Regions from separate parts of the Paenibacillus salivarius genome, predicted to be linked through region 1. Evidence: riboswitches for the same ligand, from Rfam matches in the RefSeq annotation. Region 1 holds a riboswitch; the other holds the start of a gene.
What was found. A riboswitch is a leader RNA that binds a small molecule or an ion and turns the genes downstream of it on or off. The one in region 1 is predicted to bind thiamine pyrophosphate.

Region 1 (3,207 bases):
ACGGCATCGACGGAACCCCGATGAGTGAAACCTCGGTCGAGGGAATCTACGCCGCAGGGGACATTTTGGCTCATGAAGGGAAGCTGCACCTGATCGCGGGGGCTTTTCAGGACGCCGCCAACGCCGTCAACAAAGCCAAGCAATACATTACCCCGGATGCCGAGGCGTATGGGATGGTGTCTTCGCACAACGACCTTTTCAACGAGAGAAACCGGGAGCTGAAAAAACAGCTGTTCATGTCGATGGCGGATTGATCCATTCTTGAACATCTTCAGGCAAAAAAGAGCAGCTCCAAAATGGCGGAACTGCTCTTTCCTTATTTTTTCACAGGTTGAAAGCCTTCCTCGGCCAGATACTCCCCGGCTTCTTCCCGGGTTTCAAACGCCATCTCCAGATTCAGCCCCGCATACAGATACCAAAGGTCATCCTCGTATTTAAGCGTCAGCACATTTCCCTTCGCATCGGTCCAGGTTCCGCCTGGCGTTTCCTTGCGCGGAGGTTCGGACCGGTCCCCGTTTGAAATCTCCCGACCCCCGGTTGCCAGGGAATCGATCGACTTTCGCACCAGTTCGCGCAGTTCATTTTCCGGCAAATCCCGGATGTTGACGTAACCCTTGTCATCGGGCTCGTAGCCTTCCAGCATGGCGGCATAAATGTAGCCGTTCCCGTTAGGGTGCAGGTGGTACGCTACCGTTTTTTTGTCGTGCACGCTTTGCTCATACTGATAATTGACCCGGCCCAGGGATACATTTTTTCTCGTCAGCTCGGGAAAGGAATCCAACACTTGCAGTTTTTGTTCAAAGGATAGCATCTTCGGCCTCCGGCACATAGAATTGATAGGTCGGAACTATGTATTCGGTACCCACAGATCCGGCACGATGTACAATCACAGGTTCCATTGTCCAGTATAAGGTTTCCGCCTTGGCGAAGCAAAGACAAGGTCATCCCGGATCCCGGATTGACATTTTTTTGAGACCGTGATAGGTTGGGGACAGCAATAAATACCAATTTCATACAACGAAAAACCACTAGGGGTGCCTTGCATAAGGCTGAGATTAAAGTGAACTTTAAGACCCTTGGAACCTGATCTGGCTCGTACCAGCGGAGGGAAGTGGCGTAACGGGAACCTGGCATTCGCGATCTCGATTCGTGATGTTTTGCCCTATACAACCACTTTCTATGGCGAAGGTGGTTTTTTTGTTGTCATGAAGACGATCAACGCGGGAAGGAGGCCGGGATGAAAAAGCAACTGCACGTCATTTCGGACGGGGAGCTGTCCTTGTCCGCGTTCGCGGGCATCGCAGCAGAGATCGAGCCGTTTGTGGACAAATTTCATATCCGGGAAAAGAAAAGGGCCGCAAAAGAAGTATATGAGGCGGTTCAGTCTTTGGTCGGCAAGGGAGTTCCCCTGAGCAAAATCATCATCAACGACCGGGCCGATGTCGCCAAGGCGGTGTGTGCCGGGGTACATCTTGCCTACCACAGTTTACCGGTCGACGTCGTCAAAAGCATGATGCCGACGCTCACGGCAGGCGGCTCGGTTCACTCGTACGAAGAGGCGGTGGATATGGAGCGCAGGGGCGCCGATTATGTGCTATATGGACATGTGTATGCGACCCGGTCCAAGGAGGGGCGGCCGCCGAAGGGGCTTGAGGAACTCACGGCCATCAAACGGGCTCTGCGCATACCGGTGTTGGCCATTGGCGGAATCAAGCCGGAGCATGTGGAAGAGGTGCTGGGCACAGGAGTGGACGGCATTGCCGTCATGTCCGGCATTTTGCGGGCGGAGGACCCAAAGAAAGCAGCCATGAAATACGCGGAATCATTAATAGGAGCTCGGATTAAACTGGGGGATTCGAGTTCGAGCGAGGGGTGATGAGCGCAAAAAATGAATACTAGCACGATAATGAAAGCGATTTTCATGAATGCGCATGCCAAAGAAACACAAGGTCCTCCATTTTTTAAAAATTGGGCTTATGCGGCAACAGATTCGTTAAGCCAATGCTGAATGGATGGCAACAGTTTTTGTTTCTTTGCTTCTTCGAACCATGCGTCAGCGTGCTGACACATGGCAATAAGATAAACTCGAATGTTCCAGTGACGTGAACTGCGGCCGCGCGAAGATTCCAACTTGTAATCAGTCTTCTGACGCTTAATGCAACGCTCAACGCCGGTTCGCATCGCGTAACGCTTTCTCCATTCCTTGCTATCACGGCGGATGCGTGGGAACAAGCGCGGATTATCGGCTGTCGACGTATAGAACGTTCTTCCGTACTCGGAAGGCGAACACGGAGTAGGACACTCCCATTTTCCAACTTTGGCGGGGCAGCGCCACTTGATACGCTGCCGCCCCGGACACTTGCCCCAGCAGGACATCTTGCGACCAATGGGGCAGACGGGAACACCATCGGAGTTTATTTTCATTTCATTGTATACCGTATGCCCGGAACGCCTGAGATTCAGGTCGATGATGCTGCTAACATCATCATGTTCCAGCATGGTATAGATCGGGAGGGCGTCGTGGGCCGAATCCAAGATCGCCTCTCCCACCTTCCAATCCGCGTACCAGTAGCGAAGTTCGCGGTAACCGCAAATCCACGATACGGCATCGTGTTGGCTGGCGCGAAACAATCGCGGATACACGGGCAGATCATAGGCGCTGTCCGCGGCGGTAAACATGTAAAGCGTGCGTCCGTAGTAATACTTCTCGCGGTAGCTGTCCCAGCCCCAATCTGCATCGGGATCGGAAAATTGCCGTTTGCAGGTACATTTCCAGTTGCCCGACTTGCGGCAATCGCAAAGGAATTTACCGAAGGAACGCGCCCCGGCTTCAACTGGAGATCCATCGCCGATGACGCGAAAAGCGTTCGTATCACCGAGCAATCCCTTTGCCGCGGAAGGTGCGACAAACATGGTTTGAAACAATTGCTGCAACAGGTCGTGCTCCTTGGGGGCATAGTGGATTTTGCCCTCGCGCAGGACGCGGGAGACGAGCCTCTCCGTAATTTTTGGGTTTTTGGGTTCCTGCTTTTCATTCTTCTTGCCTTTCTTTCGCGGCTTCTTCAGGCGACGTTTGATGCGCCCAGTCTTATGCGGCTTGGATGCCCGCCAAAGCCGGGGGAAAAAGTCGTAGAACGTCCCGACGCCCGGCGACTCGCCAGGGTTGAAACCGCAAAGAATGGCATAAACAGGCGTCGTGCGAATGGC
Region 2 (3,207 bases), 1.5 Mb from region 1:
CTGGATTGCGACGAAACGATCAATGTCGGCTGGATTTGCCACAAACATGCGACCCTTTCCGAGCTGGCGCTGGCCTATGTCCGGGCTTTGGAGGCGTCGGTCGGCCCTTCGGAGGCGTCGGATCATGCAGAGGATGCAGGCTTTGCCGAAAGCGGCGGGGATCTGAACGGCTCGGCGGTATGATGATAACGACATAAAAGGGCCTTATTTTGCGGAAAAGGATCTATTCCATCCAAATAGCGGCCCAAAAGGGCCTTATTTTGAGAAGAAGGCACCCGATGACCAGAATTTTGCGCTCTTTCCGGAAAATAAGGACGTAAAAGGGCCCTATTTTACGACTACAAACCCAAAACGACGAAATAAGGCCCAAAATGGCCCTTATTACCAATGAACCGCGCGTCAAATGGGCTAATCCAAGCCCCTTCCGCATATCCATGGGATATGAAGGAGCGTGACGATGATGGACAAGATCGTAGAGCGGTTTTATGAAATCAAGCAAGCTCAAAAGGAGCTGGAACAGGAACTTGCATCCTTACGGCAGGAAATTTTGGATTATTGCGGCGAGCGGAATGTGACGAAACTTGAAGTCGGCGGACATGAAGTCAAGCTCGTCCAGCAGCAGCGCAGGGAATACGATGAGCATAAGCTGTACGAGGCGCTGCCCGATCCGGAATTGTGGCGGATGCTTTCCAAACCCGACTCCTCCAAGATCGCGAGCCTGGTCAAGCTGAAGGTGATCCCTGACGAGAAGCTGAAAGACACCTATACGCTAAAAAATATAACTCTCGTGCAAGTAGATAAGAAGTAGCCGAAGTTTTAAATTGATTTTGAATTGACAGAATTTGCAAACCCGGGTACATTAGTAAACAATAGAATAGGAAGTCCACTAGGGGAGCCGTCGGCGGCTGAGACAAGAGTACAAATCTTGGACCCTTTGAACCTGATCTAGTTCGTACTAGCGTAGGAAAGTGGAGCCGGTCTTAGCTGTATCTGCAGACGACTTGCCGTTTGGTTGTTAGCTAGCGATATGTATGAGCCGCTCCGTTTTCGGGGCGGCTTTTTTGGTGTGATCAAACCCGGTTTATAGTGCATGGAATCGGGACATGGGGATCCGCCGCCTCCTTCCCAGGGCTTCCTGATCTTTCATTTGACTCTAATCTTGAAAGGTGGAGAAAACATGAGCTTTACGGAGGAATTGCGCAAGGAGACGGACGGGTTGTTCGAGGCGATATTCGAGCATCCGTTCGTTCAGGGGATTGCGTCGGGCAACCTCGGAAGAGAGCAGCTGATTCATTACGTCAAACAGGATTCCGAATATTTGAATGCATACATGCGGATTTACGGGGTGGCCATTTCAAAATGCGCGAACCGCGAGGACATCGCCATGTTCAACGAGCAAATTTCTTTTATCCTGAACCGGGAAATCCATCCGCACGGGAATTTTTGCAATGTTGCGGGGGTTCGTTATGAAGACCTGCAAGGATTTCCGCTTGCGCCAAGCGCCCATCATTACATTCGGCATATGCTGACGGTCGCGCATGAGGGAAGCCTCGGGGAGATCATGGCCGCGCTTTTGCCTTGCCCGTGGACCTATTTGGAAATCGGGAGAAAATTGATGGACGAAGTACGGCCGGATGAGGGGCATCCGTTCTACGAATGGATCCATTTCTACGGGAACACGGCGGGAGGCGCGACAAGCAAGTTCCGCCAATTGGTCGATGCGTGGGCCGAAGGGGCCACCGAGGCGGAGCGCGGGCGGATGAAGGAGTATTTTGTGCACAGCTGTCAGTTGGAGTACATGTTCTGGGATATGGCCTACAAGCTCGAAGAATGGCCGGTGCCGCTTGCGGCTGCTGTATATTGATGCGACTACGAGGTTTTGACGAGTGAAAAATAGCTTGGGAAATGGGGTTTGAACGGACATGAGCATGCTGGAAAAAGAGTTGTCCGCCCTGCTGACGCAGGTGCAAAATACGAAACCGCTCGTTCATAATATGACGAATGTCGTGGTGACCAACTTTACTGCGAACGGCCTTTACGCCCTTGGCGCCTCGCCGGTCATGGCCTATGCGCCGGAAGAAGTCGCGGATATGGCCAAAATCGCGGGCGCGCTTGTGCTGAACATCGGCACGCTATCGAGCGAACTGATCGACGCGATGATCGTCGCCGGAAGGTCGGCGAACGAGCACGGCGTGCCGGTGCTGCTCGATCCGGTCGGGGCCGGGGCGACCCGGTTCCGGACGGAATCCGCGCTAAGAATACTGAGCAAGGTCCACGTATCGCTGGTACGCGGCAATGCGGCGGAGGTCGCGAACCTTCTTGGAGAAGGAGGCGTCATCAAAGGGGTTGACGCCGGAGATAGCGACACCTACGAGAATGCTTCCCTCGCCGTAAGGGCCGCTCGGCAGTTCGGCGCGGTCGTGGCGATCACCGGACGGGAGGATGTGATTGCCGACGGGACGGCTTGCCGCGGCATTAGCGGCGGGGATGCGCTGCTGACCCAAGTGACCGGCACGGGATGCTTGCTGACGTCGGTGCTCGGAGCTTTTGCGGCGGTTTGCCCGGATATGCTGCTTGCCGGGACGGCAGGACTGGCCTTTTACGGAACGGCAGCGGCCCGTGCGGCAGAGCGTACGGCGGCCTTCGGTCCGGGCAGCTTCCAGATTGCTTTCCTGGATGAACTTGCGAAGCTGCATCCGCATTCGCTCAAAGGCTATGCCGCCGTCCGCGACATCGAGACGGCGACAACCGGGGGAGCTGTATGAGTATGAGCATGAGCATCACCGGGACGGGGAAGGACTTCACTGGCAGGGCGTTGACGATCGCCGGATCGGACAGCGGCGGAGGAGCCGGTATCCAGGCCGACCTCAAGACGTTTCAGGAGCTTGGCGTTTACGGCATGTCGGCGATCACGGCGGTGACCGTGCAGAATACCCTCGGCGTCAGCGGCGTTTATCCGCTGCCGCCCGAGGCGGCGGCCGAGCAAATCGCCGCCGTGGGCGAGGATCTCGGCGTCGACGCGCTCAAGACGGGCATGCTGTTCAGCGCGGACATCATTCGCGCCGTTGCGGCCGAAATCCGGCGCTTCGGCTGGGACCGGGTCGTCGTCGATCCGGTTATGATCGCGAAGGGCGGCGCGGAGCTGCTGCTGCCGGAAGCGGTCCGGGCGCTGAAGGAGGAACTGCTGCCGCTCGCGATGATCGTTAC

Region 2: another riboswitch for thiamine pyrophosphate. It lies ahead of tenA (thiaminase II); the one in region 1 lies ahead of ACSFXJ_RS24985 (thiamine phosphate synthase).

The regions. Positions count from the first base shown of each region.
Region 1 covers NZ_CP195592.1:5,397,282-5,400,488, reverse strand. The annotation lists gene ACSFXJ_RS24995 (NAD(P)/FAD-dependent oxidoreductase) at 1-254, shown strand, start outside; gene ACSFXJ_RS24990 (hypothetical protein) at 317-811, opposite strand; TPP riboswitch at 1,021-1,127, shown strand; gene ACSFXJ_RS24985 (thiamine phosphate synthase) at 1,238-1,876, shown strand; gene ACSFXJ_RS24980 (DDE transposase) at 1,975-3,207, opposite strand, start outside.
Region 2 covers NZ_CP195592.1:1,296,874-1,300,080, forward strand. The annotation lists gene ACSFXJ_RS05705 (LysR family transcriptional regulator) at 1-183, shown strand, start outside; gene ACSFXJ_RS05710 (hypothetical protein) at 461-808, shown strand; TPP riboswitch at 879-984, shown strand; gene tenA (thiaminase II) at 1,178-1,864, shown strand; gene thiM (hydroxyethylthiazole kinase) at 1,923-2,765, shown strand; gene thiD (bifunctional hydroxymethylpyrimidine kinase/phosphomethylpyrimidine kinase) at 2,768-3,207, shown strand, end outside.